DNA from 4 places in the Bradyrhizobium sp. P2_E8 genome. Region 4 is predicted to be linked to each of the others. Evidence: riboswitches for the same ligand, from Rfam matches in the RefSeq annotation. Region 4 holds a riboswitch; each other region holds the start of a gene.
What was found. A riboswitch is a leader RNA that binds a small molecule or an ion and turns the genes downstream of it on or off. The one in region 4 is predicted to bind cobalamin.

Region 1 (4,355 bases), on a different contig from region 4:
GATGTGGCCGCCGCGGCGATAATGCGCCAGGAGATCAATGTCCCAGCCCTGCGCGCGCAGGAAGGCGAGGTCGCCGCGGGTCGATTTGGAGCCGGGGATGATGACGAGCCTCACGTCGCCGGGGATCGCTTCACCCGGACGGACCATCACGAGATCGACGCCGGGTTCGAGCTTGAGCGGATCGAGATCGTCGAAATTGGCGATCCGTGACAGCGCGAGACAGGCGATCTTGCATTGGCCCGGCTTTCGCGCGTCGCTGAGGCCCAGCGCGTCCTCGGCCGGCAGCTCGCCGGCGCGCGCAAACCAGGGCAGCACACCAAGGCCGCGCCAGGACGTCTTCTGCTCGATCAGCTTGTAGCCGTCGTCGAACAGCGTGGGATCGCCACGGAACTTGTTGATGACAAAACCCCGGATCATCGCGGCATCGTCGGGGTCGATCACCGTCTTGATGCCGACGAGCTGGGCGATGACGCCGCCCCGGTCGATATCGCCGATCAGCACAACCGGCACATCGGCCTTTCGGGCAAAGCCCATATTGGCGATGTCGGCCTTGCGCAGGTTCACTTCGGCGGGACTGCCGGCGCCTTCGACCAGCACGAGATCGGCCCGCGCCTTCAGCCGCTCGAAGCTCTCCAGCACGGAGCCCATCAGCTGTGGCTTCATCGCCGCATAGTCACGCGCACGCGCAGTTGCGATGCGCTTGCCATGCACGATGACTTGCGCTCCGACATCGGTCTCCGGCTTCAGGAGCACCGGGTTCATGTCGGTGTGTGGCTCGACGCCGGCGGCGAGGGCTTGCAGTGCTTGAGCGCGGCCGATCTCGCCACCATCGACGGTCACGGCCGCATTGTTCGACATGTTCTGCGGCTTGAAGGGAAGCACGCGCAGGCCGCGCCGCGTGAAGGCGCGCGCAAGACCGGCGACGATGAGCGACTTGCCCACGTCCGAGCCGGCCCCCTGGATCATCAATGCGCGCGCCATCGCGTGTGTCTTCAGAACTCGACGCCGGCCTGCGCCTTGATGCCGGAGCGGAACGGATGTTTCACCAGCGTCATCTCGGTGGCGAGGTCGGCGATCTCGATCAGCTCGTCCTTGGCGTTACGCCCGGTGAGCACGACATGCGTCATCTCAGGCTTTTGCGTGCTGAGGAATTCGACGACCTCAGCGATATCGAGGTAGTCGTAGCGCAGCGCGATGTTGATCTCGTCGAGCACGACCATGCGCAGGCTGGGATCGAGGATCAGCTCCTTCGCCTTCTCCCAGCCGGCGCGTGCGGCGGCGATGTCGCGGGCGCGGTKCTGCGTCTCCCAGGTGAAACCTTCGCCCATCGCGTGGAACTGGCAGAGATCGCCGAAATGACCCGTGAGCAGGCGGCGCTCGCCGGTGTCCCAGGCGCCCTTGATGAACTGCACCACCGCGCAGGGGAAGCCGTGGGCGACGCAGCGCACGATCATGCCGAAGGCCGAGGACGACTTGCCCTTGCCGGCGCCGGTATGGACGATGATGAGGCCCTTTTCGCCGCTCTTGGTCGCCATGATCTTGTCGCGGGCGGCCTTCTTCTTCGCCATTTTCGCGGCGTGGCGGGCGTCGGTTTCCTCGCTCGTTTGGGTATCCGGTTCAGGCGTCATCGTACCTGGTCCTTCGGCTTGACAAGAGGCGGCCGGGGGCAAATGGTGGCCCGGCGTTGGTTCCTGTCCTATGACAGGCGAAGAGGGAATGCGATAGGGTCCGAATCGGCAAGATTTGGGTCCAAAATGCAGCCGCCCCCGCGACCGTGACCGGAGAGATGCCCGAGGCCACTGACCCCTAACGGGATCGGGAAGGCGGGGATCGAAGGGTAAAACCCTGCTCCGCAAGCCGGGAGACCTGCCAGCGCGGACGATTTTTGGACCGGCGGACGGGGTGTTCCGCGACGGGGAAACGGACCCTCGCAAGACCGGTTCGTGGGCCTCTTCGCCTCCCGCTGTTTATTCTGGAAGAGGCGATGACCGTCACACTTCACGTCTGCATTACCTGCCGCGCCGGCGAGACACTTGGCGAGGGCGAAGTCACTCCGGGCAAGCGCCTTCACGGTGCGATCCTGGAGGCCGGCGTGCCCGATGGCGTCAATGTGGTTCCCGTCGAATGCCTGTCGGCCTGTAACCAGGGTTGCTCGGTCGCGCTGAGCGCGCCCGGCCGCTGGTCCTATGTCTATGGCCGCCTGTCGGATGCCAACGCGCGCGACGTGATCGCGGGCGCCGCCGCCTATGCGGCCGCGCCCGACGGCCTCGTGCCCTGGCGCAGCCGCCCCGAGATCTTCCGCAAGCAATCGCTTGCCCGCATTCCCCCCATTGCCGTCGTGCCGGAGGCCGCCGAATGAATTCGCTCGCAAAAGTCCCTGTCACGGTGGTGACCGGCTTTCTCGGCTCCGGCAAGACGACGCTGATCCAGCATCTTCTCGCAAATCCCAACGGCAAGAGGCTCGCGGTGCTCGTCAACGAGTTCGGCAGCGAGGGCGTCGACGGCCAGATCCTGAAGTCCTGCGCCGATGCCAATTGTCCGGAGGAAAACATCGTCGAGCTCGCCAATGGCTGCATCTGCTGCACCGTTGCCGACGATTTCATCCCGACCATGGAACTGTTGCTGGCGCGGCCCGTAAGGCCCGATCACATCCTGATCGAGACCTCGGGCCTCGCGCTGCCCAAGCCTTTGCTCAAGGCGTTCGACTGGCCGGAGATCCGCTCGCGCATCACCGTGGACGGCGTGATCGCGCTCGCCGATGCCGAGGCCGTCGCCGCCGGACGCTTTGCGCCGGATCCGGCCGCGGTGGAAGCGCAGCGTGCGGCGGACGAAAATCTCGATCACGAGACGCCGCTGTCGGAAGTGTTCGAGGACCAGATCGCCRGCGCCGACATCGTGCTGCTCACCAAGGCCGATCTCGCAGGTGCTGCGGGGATCGAAGCGGCCAAGGCTGCCATCACCGCCGAGATGCCGCGCCGCGTGCCGATGCTCCCCATCACTGATGGAGCGATCGACGCCCGCGTCATCCTCGGCCTCGGTGCTGCCGCCGAGAATGATCTCGCCGCGCGCCCGTCGCATCACGACGGCGAAGAGGAGCATGAGCACGACGACTTTGCCTCAGTGGTAATCGACCTTCCTGAGGTCACGGATATCGACACACTGGTCGCCTCGGTTCAGCGCCTGTCGCGCGAGCAGAACGTGCTGCGCGTCAAGGGCTACATCGCGGTCGCGGGCAAGCCGATGCGCCTGCTGCTCCAGGCGGTCGGTGAGCGCGTGCGTCACCAGTTCGACAAGCCCTGGGGCGCGGTCGCGCGCCAGTCAAGGCTCGTCGTGATCGGCGAGCACGGCGATATCGACGAGGCCGCGATAAGAGCGGGACTTGGTCTTTCAGGATCTGGCATCTGATGCACGTCGTCTTCCGCGAGAGCCGCGGTCTGGAAGAGACCGCGACGCCAAGGGACATCGGCCAGGACCCGGCCGATCTCGTGGTGCTCTCGTACTCGGATTCCGATCTGGCCGCGTTCGCGGCCGGCTGGCGGCGCGGCCGCGACAGCCTGCCGTCGCTGCGGCTCGCCAATCTCGCCGAACTGCGTCATCCGCTTTCTATCGACACCTACATCGAGCGCACGCTGGCCCAGGCTCGCGGCATTCTGGTCCGCCTGATCGGCGGCGAGTCCTATTGGCTCTACGGACTCGCGGCTCTCCAGCAACTTGCGAAGGCGCGCGGCATCGTGCTCGCGGTGCTGCCGGCCGATGGCCGCGACGACACACGGCTCGATGCATACTCAACCCTGCCGGTCTCGACGCTGCGCCGCTTGAAGGTGCTCTGCGACACCGGTGGTCCGGTCGCGGCGCAAGCGGCGATCGCGCAGCTTGCACTGGCCTCGGGCCTCTACGCCGGTCCGGTCGTCGGCGAGACGACCGTGCCCGAGATGGGCTTTTACGATCCCGCGCGCGGCGTCATCGCGGCGATACCGGACGGCGAGGGCAGGCCGCGCGCGCTGGTGACGTTTTATCGCTCGTACCTCACCGCCGCGGACACCGGCCCGGTCGACGCGCTGATTGCCACGCTGCGCGAGAAGGGGTTTGACGCGTATGGCCTTTTCGTCACCTCGCTGAAGGCCGCGGGCGTTGCGGACTGGCTGCGGGCGCTCCTTGCGCAAGATCCTCCGGCCGCGATCGTCAATGCGACGGCGTTCTCCGCGGTCGGCGATGACGGCACGACACCGTTCGATGCTGCATCGTGTCCCGTGTTCCAGGTCGCGCTCTCCACGGCGCGGCGCGAGGAGTGGGCGGAATCGCTGCGCGGCCTGTCGCCCGGCGACCTTGCGATGCATGTGGTGCTGCCCGAGGTC
Region 2 (4,355 bases), on a different contig from region 4:
GGATAGCGGGTGGCGCCTGCCATCTTCATCGCGTCGTCCGGCGACAGCGTCACCTTCTCCCATTGAATGTCGGGAAGCGCTGCCAGTCTTTCCTTGTCTGAAAGGCTGGGAAAGGCGACGTACATCATCACCACGCCGGAAATGAACCACATGGCGAAAAACAGGCAGGTAGTGATGCCGATCCACCGGTGCCCGATATACAGCCACCGCCGGAGCGTTCGTTTCAGGGCGCGTGCCACGCTCAGAACTTCACGTTGACCGCGAGCTGAGCCGTGCGGGGCATGCCGAGCAGCCACTGTGTGGTGCCGCCCGAAGTCGTGTACACCTCGTCGAACAGATTGTAGACGCGGAACGACACGGTGGTGTTGAGATCGGGCTTCCACTGCACACTGGCATTGACGATGTTATAGGCCGGGCGCGTCATCGTGTTGGCATTGTCCGCGTAGGTCTTGCCGACGATCTGCACGCCCGCATTGGCCGACCAGTTCGGCGCAAAGGCCCAGGTCGCCCAGATGTTGGAGACGGTCTGCGGTATGTTGACCGGCACGTTGCCGGCATAGTTCACGGCCACGCCACCAACCGATTGCACGAAGTCGTCATACTTCGCGCGCAGGAAGGCGGTGTTTGCATCTATTCGCCAGCCATAGTCGAGTAGGAATCCGACTGATGCTTCGATCCCACGCGATGATTGCTGGCCGACCTGGACGGTGAGCGAAGGAATGTTGGGATCGCGTGCCAGCAGGTTGTTCTTTACGATCTCGTAGCCGGCCAGTGTCCATTCACCCCGGCCGCCCCAGAACGATTGCTTGACGCCGATCTCGATCTGTTTGCCTGTGGCCAGATCGAAGTTCTTGTTTGCGGAGGACAGCGAGATGAGCCCTCCGACAGGGTCGACGGCCGTTGCATACTGGCCATAGAATGCGAGGTCCTTCATCGGTGTATAGACCGCACCGGCGCGCCAGGTTGTCGAGGAGAACGACTTCTCGAAGCTGTTGGCGGGCGTGACATGGTCGGTGCGCGTGATGGTCGGGTCATCCTGGCGGATACCGGCAATCAAGGATAGTTGCTCGGTCACCGACAGCCGGTTTTCGGCAAACAGCGCATACTGGTTGGTTACGCTGCCGTAACTGGGAATCGTGGCGTTCGGGCTGCTGAACAAGCCTGGAACGAAGTTGAACGGGTTGACGGACGATGAGCCGCCATAAGGCGAATTGTTGGTGTGGGTGAAATTGATGCTGTTGACGTCGAAGCCCGCCACGAACTCATTGGCCATGCCAAGGACGTGCCCGCGGAATTTCGCATCCAAGCGATTGCCGACTTGCTGCTGATCGTGAAAAATCTCGATGTAGCTGCTTCGATTGATCAGGCCGGTGGCGGGATTGTAGGCGTAGCTCTCGACGTCCTTCCAGTGCCTCTTGGAGTTCAGGTAGTAGAGCGTGTTCTGGATCGAGATGCCATCGGCAACCTGCCATTCGGTCTTCACCTGGTTCCAGCTATCCTGGTATCGGATGTGACTGTCGCTGACATTGTAGTTCTTGAACCGGAGAGATTCATTAAGTATGCCGTTGATCAACGGCGTTCCGAAGTACCGCGATGGGTTGCGGTCACCGTAGTCCGTGGACAGCGTCCAGGTGACGTCTTCGTTCTGCCTGATCTGGACCACGGCATGAAGCGCGACATTCGAGGTGTCGTCACGATCAACCCATCCGTCCGATATGTTGCCGGTGGCGGTGATCCGATAGGCCACGTCCTTGCTAACCGGGCCGCCGCTATCCACGGCAATTCGCCTCGTCATGTTGCTGTCCAGCGAGACCTCTGCCTGGTTGCGAGCGACCCACGACGGCAGTTTCGAAACGATGTTGATGGCGCCGCCGACCGCACCGGCGCCATACATCACCGACGCAGGGCCGCGCAGCACTTCGATGCGCTCAGTCGACCACGTGTCGAACGGAAAGGTCACCGTCCCGGCACCGATGTAGAGCTGGGTGCCGTCGTACAGCGTCATGACGGAGCCAAGGCCCGTGAAGCCGCGGGTATTGAACGAGACGCCGCCATTGCCGGGGGCCGGGCTCGCTGTGAAACCGGTCGCGTTTTGCGTCACCGCGTCCAGGATGTTCTGCTGGCCGCGCTCGGCGATGGTCTCGGCTGATATCACCTCCACGCTGGCCGGCGTCTGCAGTCGCGTGAGGCCGAGGCGGCTGCCGGCCGTGCTCGCACCGGTGAGGTTGAGCGTCGGTGCGGCGAACGCCGGACCCGTCGGGTTCACAGTCGGAGCACGCGAGTCGCCAGTTACACTTCGTTGTTGGCGTGAGCGCGCGGAGCGCATTGCATCGCTGCGTCGGGTGCTGCGGGCATTCGGCTGCCTCACTGGCGGCTGCACCACCACAGGGTCGAGCGTCTGGCCCGGCCTTTCGGACTGCGCCCAGCCGTCGGTCGACAGCACAAGGCAGGAGAATGCAACTGAACGGAGCAACGCGCAGCGCTGCCGTGGCGCGGAAATTTTACGGGAGGTCATCAATAGTCTCGCGATAACGTGGCACGTCACCGCGAACGCAGTTTGGCCGCTGCCTCAAGAGGAAGACAGCTCAACACTCATCAGGACACCCCGCCCAATGTGCTCGCGTGTGACCACGACTGACGGCAGGTCTCCTGGCTCGCGGGTCGCTGCCTGTCGCCGCCTTCCCAAGCCCGCAGGCCCAGTGGCTTTTGACGAAGGCTCGCCGCTTACAGTTGCGGGGGCAGCCACGGCGTTGGGGGATCCCCGCACCGTATTCCCTATTGATCTCCCGAAAGAGAACCGTCGCAGGCACCCTAATTTTATTTGCAAAGGACTGTCAACTGGCCATCGGGCTGCGGCGGAAAGCAGCGCGCTGTCCCGATCGCCCGACCGAGCGGGGATTGCCAAAGTCCTTAGCTGGCGACCACCCGGGGGCGGCCTTTCGTCTGTCTCGGGCCAAGTCAGGTTGTGGCCCAAACACGAAGTGCAGACGAAACGCCAATTTGTCGGCTCATAGGGGTAGACCGGAAGCAGACGGCGTGCCGCCTGAACGGCGCATTTTGACCCGCAACGGACATTAATGGCTTGACCCAATGCAGATCCATTGGGTTGATAGGATTTGCTTTCAGGTGCAATGGGTGGGCGTAAGCGCGAGGCGCACGGATGGAGTTGCCCGCTACACTGAACCTCATTGACTTGACGGTGAGCGCACATCGAGAGCTCACAAAACCCGGGCGACTGCGCCTCGACCGGTTGAGAAAGCCTGGCAGGGGCGTGACGGCACTGGTTTATGCAGCGACGCTCCTTGTGGCGTTTACTGCAGCTTGCGCATATGCCGCTGACATAGCTTATCTGGCTCCCCCCGGAGTTGCGGCAAACGAGTTTCCCTCACCACAGCGCCCTGTTGCACGGATTGTCAGCTCACGCCGCTCCGCCGAAGAGCGCCGCGACGCTCTCGATGAGGCCGGCCAGATCGCACGCGTTCTTGAACTGAAACCTGGCATGACAGTCGGCGACATTGGTGCAGGCAGTGGCTACCACACGGTCAGACTCTCGTACCTCGTCGGACCCGCCGGCTCTGTCGTTGCCCAGGAAGTCACGCGGGATTACCTCATAGAACTCGCCAGGCGAACAGAATCTCTGAAGTTGACGAACGTGCAATTCGCGCTCGGCGAACCACACGACCCGCGTCTGCCCGCTTCGTCGCTGGATGCCGCAATCCTTGTGCACATGTATCACGAGATAGCGCAACCCTATGCCTTCCTCTACAATCTCGCGCCCGCCTTGAAGCAGGGTGCACGGGTCGGAATTGTCGACCTCGAGCTTCCGACGTCGAAGCATGGCACGCCAATCGAGCTCCTGCGCTGCGAATTGACCGCCGTCGGCTATCGCGAGGTCGCCACATATAAGCTCGCAGGGGATGGAGGGTACCTGGCCGTATTCTCTCCGCCGGAGGTAGCGGGTCGAAAATCTCCCCGCGACATCGTTGCTTGCAGGGATCCTGCCGGCACGCGCTGACACCACGCCCGCCGCCCGTCTCAGAAGCGATACGCGAACATGTCCGAGCGCCCGACCGGCGCGATCGACCCAAAACGGCCGTTGACCCAAGACCTGCCCATCCTGTCTACTCAACTGAGTGGTGGCAACGTGTAAGACAATGCTGACGCAAATTTACGAAGTCGCGACACCTGCGGAAGCCGAGGCGATATCTGCAATCGGCGTGGATCATGTCGGCGTGCTCGTCGGCGATGGAGCCTTCCCCCGGGAGCTTCCGGTTCAGAAGGCGTTAGCGGTCATGAAGATGATGCGGGCGCCGTCCGTACTTTCCGCGCTGTTCCTTTCGGCGGATGTCGCTCTT
Region 3 (4,355 bases), on a different contig from region 4:
ATCAACCTGCCGAAGCGGCATCTCGGCCTGGTGCAGGCGGAGGAGCAGGCCGAGATCGGCAAGCTGATCAACGAGGCCGCGCGCTTCGTCGCCGAGCATGTCGATCTCGATGCGGTGCTGCGATCGGCAGCCAGCTGGTCGCCGCAATCCGCGGCGAACGGTCTGAACGTGACGCCGCCGGGGCAGCGCATTGCGCTTGCCCGCGATGCCGCGTTCTCCTTCGTCTACCCGCATATGCTGGAAGCCTGGCGCGCGGCGGGCGCCGACATCTCGACCTTCTCGCCGCTTGCCGATGAAGCGCCCGATGCGAGCGCCGATGTCTGCTGGCTGCCCGGCGGCTATCCCGAGCTTCATGCCGGGAAGATCGCGGCCAACGCGCGCTTTCGCAGCGGCTTGCGCGCCTTCGCCGAGACGCGACCGGTGCACGGTGAATGCGGAGGCTATATGGTGCTAGGAACCGCTTTGACCGACGCCGACGGTGTCTGCCATGAGATGGCGGGCCTGCTCGGCCTGGAGACCAGCTTTGCCAAGCGCCGCATGCATCTGGGCTATCGTCTCGCCGAACTCGCCGCGCCGATGCCGGGACATCGCGCCGGCGCACGCCTGCGCGGCCATGAGTTCCACTATTCGACCATTCTTGCCCAGCCCGACACGCCGCTCGCGGTCGTGCACGATGCGACCGGTGCGGTCATCGCCGAGACCGGTTCGCGCCGGGGCAACGCCACCGGCACGTTCTTCCATCTGATCGCGGAGGACCGGTGAGCGGTTTTGTCTCCTTTATCTCCGCCGGTCCCGGCGACCCCGAGCTTCTCACGCTCAGGGGTGCCGCCCGGCTGCGCGAGGCCGATGTCGTGCTTTTTGACGACCTCGCCTCGGGCGCGATCCTCGACCTCGCCCGTCCCGGCGCCAATCTCGTTGCGGTGGGGAAACGGGCCGGGCGGCCTTCGACCAAGCAGCATCACGTCAACCGCCTGCTGGTCGACTATGCCGCGACTGGCGCGCGCGTGGTGCGGTTGAAGTCCGGCGATGCCGGCATCTTTGGCCGGCTCGAGGAGGAACTCGAAACGCTGCGCGAAGCCGGCATCGGCTATGAGATCGTTCCCGGCGTCACTTCGGCCTGCGTGGCCGCTGCGCAAGCCGGCATACCCCTGACCCGGCGCCATACCTCGCGCCGGGTGCAGTTCGTGACCGGGGCCGACGTCACCGGCGAGCTGCCGCAAAACCTGAACTGGGCGGCGCTGGCCGACCCTGAGGCGACCACCGTGGTCTATATGGGCCGCCGCACCTTTCCGGCCCTTGCCGCAAAGTTGATCGCGCACGGCCTCGCGCCGACCACGCCGGCGCTGTTCGCCGAATCCCTCGGCCGGCCCGACGAGCGGCTGGTCCGCACCACCATTGCCGAGCTGGCCGAGCAGCTTGCGCGGGGCGGCGCTGCCTCGACGGCCGCCGTGATCCTGTTCGGCGCACTGGCGGGAGAATACCCGTCATGATGGTCTCAATCGCCCTTCAGCCCTTGACGCCCGGCTGGCGAAAGGGGCACACAGGACGGGCATGGTGCTCGATGCGGTGCAAGCCGCCGGAGCATAATCGGGAATGGGGGTGGGCGGACAGTTGCGCCGCCCAAAACCCCAGCCGCCCCCGCGACTGTAAGCGGTGAGGGGCTCCGATCAGCCACTGGGCCGCAAGGCTCGGGAAGGCCGGAGAACCCCAGTGAACCGCGAGCCAGGAGACCGGCCGTGCATGTTTTGTGGCCAAGGCCGTCGGGTGTGACGGCAGGAAGGAACTGAACCATGCATATCGAACCCGGAGTCGTATCGGGCGCCAAGCTCGTGTTGAGTTACGCAACCGGCATCGCCGTCGGCGGCGTTGCGTTGAAGCTCGCGGTCGAGACCGTGCGCGAGCAGGGCATCACGTCGTTCGCGGCGCGGACGCTCGCCACCACGGGCCTCGTGTTCGTCTTCTTCGAGATCCTGCCGCACTTCCCGGTCGGCGTGTCCGAGGTGCACTTCATCCTTGGCTCGACCCTGTTCCTGCTGTTCGGGGCAGCGCCGGCGGCCTTCGGCCTTGCGTTCGGCCTGCTGTTCCAGGGTGTGTTCTTCGAGCCGCCGGACCTGCCGCAATACGGCATGAACGTCACCACGCTGCTGGTGCCGCTGTTCGCGATCCAGGCGATCGCCGGACGGATCGTTGCCCGCAACACCGCCTATGTCGATCTCAGGTATCGCCAGGCGCTGGCGCTTTCGACGACCTATCAGGCCGGCGTCATCGCGTGGGTCGCGTTCTGGGCGCTCTATGGTTCCGGCTTTGGCGCGACCAACCTCGTCAACATCGCGACCTTCGCGGCCTCCTACGCGCTCGTCATCGTGATCGAGCCGCTGGCCGATCTCGCCGTGCTGGCGCTGGCGAAGTCGCTGCGCGGCGTCACCGCGCCCGGCCTCGTGACCCCGCGCCTGCACAACGCGGCCTAAGAGACAAGCGAAAGGGCGGCCGTGATGGCCGCCCTTCGCGAACGTGATGCTCACGCTCTCCCTGATAGGCATCGGTTGCGGTGATCCCGAGCAGCTCACGCGCGCCGCCGTTCAAGCCATTAACGCGGCCGATCTCATCCTGATCCCGCGCAAGGGGAGAGCGAAATCCGATCTCGCCGATCTCAGGCGGACGATCTGCGCGGATGTGCTCACCAATCCAACGACGCGCATTGCCGAGTTCGACCTTCCCGTCCGCGACGCCGGTGAAGTGGACTATCGCAAGGGTGTGGACGATTGGCACGATGCGGTCGCCGCGACGTGGTCGCGGACAATCGCAAGCCAACTCGAAGGTGACGGCAGGGTCGCGCTGCTGATCTGGGGCGATCCTTCGCTCTACGATTCCTCGCTGCGCATTGCGCGCCGGCTCGATCCCTTGCCTGATATCGAGGTCATCCCCGGTATCACGTCGATCCAGGCGCTGTGCGCGGCGCATGCGCTGCCGCTCAACGACATCGGCGAGCCCTTTCTGGTCACGACGGGACGGCGCTTGCGTGAAGGCGGCTGGCCGCAGGGCGTCGACACCGTGGTCGTGATGCTCGATGGCGGCACGGCGTTCCAGTCGCTCGATCCGGCCGGGCTCGACATCTGGTGGGGCGCCTATCTCGGCATGCCCGATCAGATCGTCATGTCCGGCGCGCTTGCCGAGGTAGGGCCGCGCATCGCCGCGCTGCGGCAGCAGGCGCGCGAGCGGCATGGCTGGATCATGGACAGCTACATTCTCAAGCGCAGGCCGTAAGCGAGGCAGCATGCTCCCCGACTGGGTCACCCAAAAATGTCCCGAAATCTCCGCGGTCCATCGCGAGGCGGCGATCGCGCGGCAGGCGCAACTGACGAAGCCGACCGGCGCGCTCGGCCGGCTCGAGCAGCTCGCGATCGAGCTCGCGGGCCTGCAAGCGACCAAGCAGCCGCGCGCGGCACGCGTGCCGATCATCATTTTCGCCGGCGATCACGGCATCGTCGCGCAAGGCGTGTCGGCCTATCCGCAAGGAGTGACCATCGCGATGATGGCGAATTTTGCCTCCGGTGGCGCTGCGATCTCGGTGCTGGCGCGGGAGCTTGGTTCGAGCCTGGAGGTGGTTGACGCCGGCACGTTGGCGCCGGAGGCGGTAGCAGGCATCGTCATCGACAAGCCGCGCAGCGGCACGCGCGATTTCAGTGTCGAGGCGGCGCTCGCACCGTCCGAGCTGGCCTTCGCTTTCGAAGCCGGTCAGCGCGCCGTCGCGCGCGCGGAAGCCAGCCAGCCCGATCTTCTGATCTTCGGCGAGATGGGCATCGGCAACACCACGACCTCGGCGGCGATCGCGGCGAGCCTGCTCGGCGTGAGCGCCGAGGAGATCGCCGGCAGCGGCACTGGCGTCGATGCCGCCGGCCGTGCGCACAAGGCGCACGTGATCGATGCCGCGATTGCGCGTCACGGCGTTGCGGGTGCGCCGCCCGAAAAAATCCTGTGCGCCGTTGGCGGCCTCGAGATCGCGGCCATCTGCGGCGCCATCATTGCGGCCGCGCAGCGCCGTATCCCTGTATTGATCGACGGCTTCATCGTGTCGGTCGCGGCGCTGACGGCCGTGCGGCTCAATCCGTCGTGCCAGCCGTTCCTGCTGCCCTCGCATCAATCGGCGGAGCAGGGGCATCGGCTGGTGCTCCGCGCGCTGAACGCGCAGCCGCTGATCAGCCTCGATCTCAGGCTCGGGGAGGGATCGGGCGCCGCCATCGCGCTGCCGCTGGTGCGGCTCGCCTGCAGCCTTCACAATGGCATGGCGACCTTCGCGCAGGCCAATGTGCCGGATCGCCCGGCCTGATCCGGCTCACGCCACGCGCTGATTGACC
Region 4 (4,355 bases):
CTTCACCGCGACCGCCGACGACAAGAAGAAGGCGCTCGACGGCCGCTGCGACGTCGTCGTCTCCGGCGTGACGCCGCCGGCGCGGTTCTGGACGCTGACGCTGTACGACCGCAAGGGCCATCTCGTCGCCAATTCGCTGCAGCGCTACGGCTTCACCAGCCAGGAGATCGTGCGGCAGTCCGACGGCACCTTCGAGATCCGGATCGCCTCGCGCTCGCGCGCCGGCAACTGGCTGCCGACCGGCGGCATCGAGCGCTACGCGCTGATGCTGCGCCTCTACGACACCCCGGTCGGCGTCGCGACGCGCACCCAGCGCGATGCGCCGATGCCCACGATCTCGACGGTGGGCTGCTCATGATCCGGCTGGTGTTCACCATCGTTGCCGGTGTGGTGCTGGGCCTCGTGGTCCATCTCGTCAGCGTGCTGGCGCTGCCGCGGATCGCGACGCAGGACGCCTATTCGCGGCTGACGCCGATGACGAAGCTCAACGGCGTCACCCAGCTTCCGCTTGCCGATCCGAATACCTCACCGATGCCGTTCATGGACCCGGCCTTCGCGCTGGCGATCTGCCGCTACGATCTCACGGGCGGGCCGATCAAGCTCACCGTGCCGGTGAGCCAGGCCTACACCTCGGTGTCGTTCTACACCCGCAACGAGATCGCCTATTACGCCATCAACGACCGCTCCGCGGGCAAGAAGGTGATCGAGCTCGACCTGATGACGGAAGCGCAGCACAACGAGCTGCCCGAGGACGAGGAGATCACCGCGGCCGACCGCCTGATCATCGATTCCCCTGCGACCACCGGCCTGATCGTGATGAAGGCCCTCGCCGCCGAGCCCGGCCTGATGCCGCAGGCGCAGGCGACGCTCGCGGCGGCCACCTGCGCGCCGCAGACCGAGCCGCCAGCCAAGGCCGAGACGCCGCGTGGACGGCGGTGAGCGGGCTGTTAAGGCAGGCTCAAAACAAAAACTGAAAAAACAACCCCATGCACAGTAGCGGGGGCATTGAAATCATTTGTTGTTTTGAGTTCGCGCCAAACACGCTTGCTCGTACAAGCGCATCCGCGCCGGAGCGCCGCGATGTCGAGCTTTGACACGTCGGGCAAAACACCGGCAGAATGGCATCATCGAAAAGTTCGTAACACCCGCGCGGAGCAGTCCGTCGCGGGTGTTTTCATTTGGCAGCATTGCCTATGCCGCCGCTCTCGCGAGAGGTCTGCGCGTCTCGACGAGGTCCTTTGAACTGCCGGGCAAAACGGTCACACAATGGCACGATCGAAGGGCGAGCCTATCGAACAGCCCGCGCGGATGTTGACGGGCTCCTCGCCAGATGCCAGTTTCGTGATCGGTAGTGTCCGCAAGGACTCTTCAAGGGAATGCGGTGCGTCCGTCTCGGCGGACTATTCCGCGGCTGCCCCCGCAACTGTAGGCGGATAGCCGACGACCAAACGAACCACTGGAGTCCCGATCGGGCCTCTGGGAAGGCGGTCGAAGGCGATGACCCGCGAGCCAGGAAACCTGCTGCCAGCCATGAGTCACGCGCGAACGCATTGGGCGGGGTGCCCCGATGTCGGATGAGGAGCCGGTGCATCTGCCGCCTGGGGCGAAGGTAGATGGCTAAGGCAACCGCGGTGACGGTGTGTTTGCGTCGCCGTAGAGCGTTGTCGTGCAAAATCTTCATCTCGGTCCCGGCATTGCGCCGGAGTTTTCGCGTGTACGTATCGGCGTCTCCAGCGGATTAGGGGGGCAGTTTCGGGGCGCTACACCTGCCCTRCTCGCCTTGCTGCTCTCGACATCCCTGTCCTCGCTGGCGACGGCGCAGACTGCGGCTCAGAGTCCCCCGCAAGAGGTCGGCCCGGTGATCGTCTCGCCGGCCACACCCAAGCCAGCTCGCGCCAACAGCGCCGGCAATCAAAGGCCGCGGACCGCGCGCCGCGCCGCGTGGCGCAATCGCGCCGCCCCTGCCGTCGCCGCTCCGGCAACGCAGTCTCAGAGCGGCCGGGTGCAGACGCCGCTGAACACCGCCGCCGTCACCGATGTCGGCTCCCGGCTCGGGATCACGGCGCGGGAAACGCCGGCGACCGTCGAGGTGATCGGTCAGCAGACGATTCAGGATCTGGGCATCAAGACAACGACCGACGTCGCCAAGGCCGCCGTCGGCGTGACCGGCGGCGATGCGCCCGGTGCGCCCGCCATCTTCTCGATGCGCGGCTTTTCCGGCGACCAGCTCACCACGCTCTACAACGGCATCCCGATCGGCCCCTCGACCATGACCGGCCGCCCGATGGACACCGCCAATCTGCAGCAGGTCGAGATCATCAAGGGACCGGACTCGCTGGTGGCGGGGCTCGGGGCGACCGGCGGCGCGATCAACTACGTGACCAAGGCGCCGCACACCGGACCTGTTGTCAACGACGCCTTCACGTCCTACGATTCCTTCCACGGCTATCGCGCCGGCTACGGCTCGGGCGGCAGTACGCTGATCAACGGGCTCGACTACCGTTTCGACATCAGCCATTCCAACGACAAGAGCTTCATCGACGACACCTATTCGAAGCTCAGCAACGTCTCGGGCCAGCTGAACTATCGCGTCAACGACAGCCTGAAGATCTGGGGCGCGGCCGAGTACAAGCAGGACAAGGACCGCTTCTACTGGGGCACACCGCTGGTGCCGGCGAACGCGCCGGGCATCGTGCCGACATCAGGCATCGTCTCGGGTCAGTGGACCAATTACTATCTCAACGGCCACACCGGGACGCTCAATCCCGTCACCGTGGACGCGCGCACGCTGACCACCACCTACAATGTGCTCGACAATCACAGCGGCGCCAGCGAGCTGTGGCTGCGCAGCGGCTTCCAGTGGGACATCACCAACAACATCTCGCTGAAGAGCCAGGTCTACGGCTACGATGCGCACCGGCACTGGTTCAACAACGAGATCAACTCGTTCGACGATTCCGGTCCGAACAACGTCTATCGCGAGCGCCTGGCGCTGGATCACGCCCAGCGTCTCTACGGCAATATCACCGACCTCACCGTCAACTCGAATGTCGGCGGAATGGACAACCGCTTCGTCGCCACCGTCATGGCGAGCAGCTCGCAGTTCAACGTCTCGCAGGACACGCTGTTCTCCTCGGATACGGTCGATCTGGTCAATCCGGATCGCGGCCTCTACGGCCCGCGCAGCGACGAGAAGATCTACACCCACCTCAACACGGCCTCGCTGTCGTTCGAGGACCGGCTCAAGCTGACCTCGACCTTCGCGCTGATCGGCGGCATCCGCTTCGAGGACATTGAACTGTCGCGCACGCGCTACTCGCCGGAGGGCGTGTTGCGCACCGACCGCGGCTATCCGTTCTCGAAGATATTCAACCCGGTCACCGGCCGCGTCGGCTATACCTGGGAGGTCTCCCCGGGAGTCATGCTCTACAGCCAGTATGCGACGGCGGCCGATCCGACGGTCGCCAACATCTTCATCCTCGCACCAACGGTGCCGCTGTTGCTGACGACGTCGCGGACCTATGAGACCGGCGTGAAGGTGCAATCGGCCGACAAGCGCGCGGAGGCCACGTTCTCGGCATTCGACATCGAGCGCAAGAACGTCTACGTGCCCGAGAGCGGCATCGTCTTCAACGTCGCCGGCAAGATGGAATCCAAGGGCGTCGAAATCGCCGCCGCGGTTAACCCGGTCGCTGGCCTGAAGCTGTGGGGCAACGTCGCCTTCGTGCAGTCGCGCTTCATCGACTTCACCTATGTCGACGGCAATGGCGTCTTCCAGTCCTATTCGGGCAAGACGCCGCCGAACGTTCCGAACTTCATCGCCAATGCCGGGGCATCCTATCGGTTCGACACGAAACTGCCGGTGGAGATCGGCGGCCTCGTCCGTCACGTCGGCGACCGCTTCAACTTCCAGGACAATCTGGTCACCATGAACGCCTACACGATCTTAGACGCGTTCGCGTTCGTCGACATTCCAAAGGCCTATTTCCCGGGCGTCGAGCAGACCCGGATCAGCTTTCGCGTGAAGAACCTGACGAACAAGCTCTACGCCGCCTGGGGCGATCCCGGTTACACCGACCAGATCATCCTGGGCGCGCCACGCAGCTATGAGGTGGCGGCTTCGTTCAAATGGTGAAGCAAGGGCGCCTGCCGTCACCTTCCCGAGACCAGATGCCGTTTCCAATCAATGGATGATCTGGCCGAGGAAATCCCTCGCCCGCTCCGTACTCGGCGCGCGGAAGAAGGTTTCTGGATCGGCTTCCTCGACGATGGCGCCGCGATCCATGAAGACCACCCGGTCGGCGATCTCGCGGGCAAAGCCCATCTCGTGCGTGACGCACACCATGGTCATGCCG

Region 1: it holds a riboswitch for cobalamin, as region 4 does, so the genes downstream of both, AC1D00_RS03920 (DUF1636 family protein) here and AC1D00_RS25075 (TonB-dependent receptor) in region 4, are expected to answer to the same signal.
Region 2: it holds a riboswitch for cobalamin, as region 4 does, so the genes downstream of both, AC1D00_RS12325 (TonB-dependent receptor) here and AC1D00_RS25075 (TonB-dependent receptor) in region 4, are expected to answer to the same signal.
Region 3: it holds a riboswitch for cobalamin, as region 4 does, so the genes downstream of both, AC1D00_RS14780 (energy-coupling factor ABC transporter permease) here and AC1D00_RS25075 (TonB-dependent receptor) in region 4, are expected to answer to the same signal.

What each region holds. Positions count from the first base shown of each region.
Region 1 covers NZ_JBFUES010000039.1:219-4,573, reverse strand. Annotated here, with positions in the region: gene AC1D00_RS03930 (cobyric acid synthase) at 1-981, opposite strand, end outside; gene cobO (cob(I)yrinic acid a,c-diamide adenosyltransferase) at 993-1,628, opposite strand; cobalamin riboswitch at 1,669-1,888, shown strand; gene AC1D00_RS03920 (DUF1636 family protein) at 1,985-2,359, shown strand; gene cobW (cobalamin biosynthesis protein CobW) at 2,356-3,405, shown strand; partial or broken gene AC1D00_RS03910 (cobaltochelatase subunit CobN) at 3,405-4,355, shown strand, end outside.
Region 2 covers NZ_JBFUES010000171.1:3,027-7,381, forward strand. Annotated here, with positions in the region: gene AC1D00_RS12320 (PepSY domain-containing protein) at 1-239, opposite strand, end outside; gene AC1D00_RS12325 (TonB-dependent receptor) at 242-2,515, opposite strand; cobalamin riboswitch at 2,623-2,817, opposite strand; gene AC1D00_RS12330 (class I SAM-dependent methyltransferase) at 3,272-4,015, shown strand; gene AC1D00_RS12335 (phosphoribosylanthranilate isomerase) at 4,155-4,355, shown strand, end outside.
Region 3 covers NZ_JBFUES010000221.1:2,819-7,173, forward strand. Annotated here, with positions in the region: gene AC1D00_RS14770 (cobyrinate a,c-diamide synthase) at 1-762, shown strand, start outside; gene cobA (uroporphyrinogen-III C-methyltransferase) at 759-1,490, shown strand; cobalamin riboswitch at 1,536-1,753, shown strand; gene AC1D00_RS14780 (energy-coupling factor ABC transporter permease) at 1,791-2,468, shown strand; gene cobF (precorrin-6A synthase (deacetylating)) at 2,515-3,264, shown strand; gene cobT (nicotinate-nucleotide--dimethylbenzimidazole phosphoribosyltransferase) at 3,275-4,327, shown strand; gene AC1D00_RS14795 (histidine phosphatase family protein) at 4,334-4,355, opposite strand, start outside.
Region 4 covers NZ_JBFUES010000511.1:904-5,258, forward strand. Annotated here, with positions in the region: gene AC1D00_RS25065 (DUF1214 domain-containing protein) at 1-358, shown strand, start outside; gene AC1D00_RS25070 (DUF1254 domain-containing protein) at 355-939, shown strand; cobalamin riboswitch at 1,333-1,540, shown strand; gene AC1D00_RS25075 (TonB-dependent receptor) at 1,667-4,135, shown strand; partial or broken gene glnQ (glutamine ABC transporter ATP-binding protein GlnQ) at 4,184-4,355, opposite strand, start outside.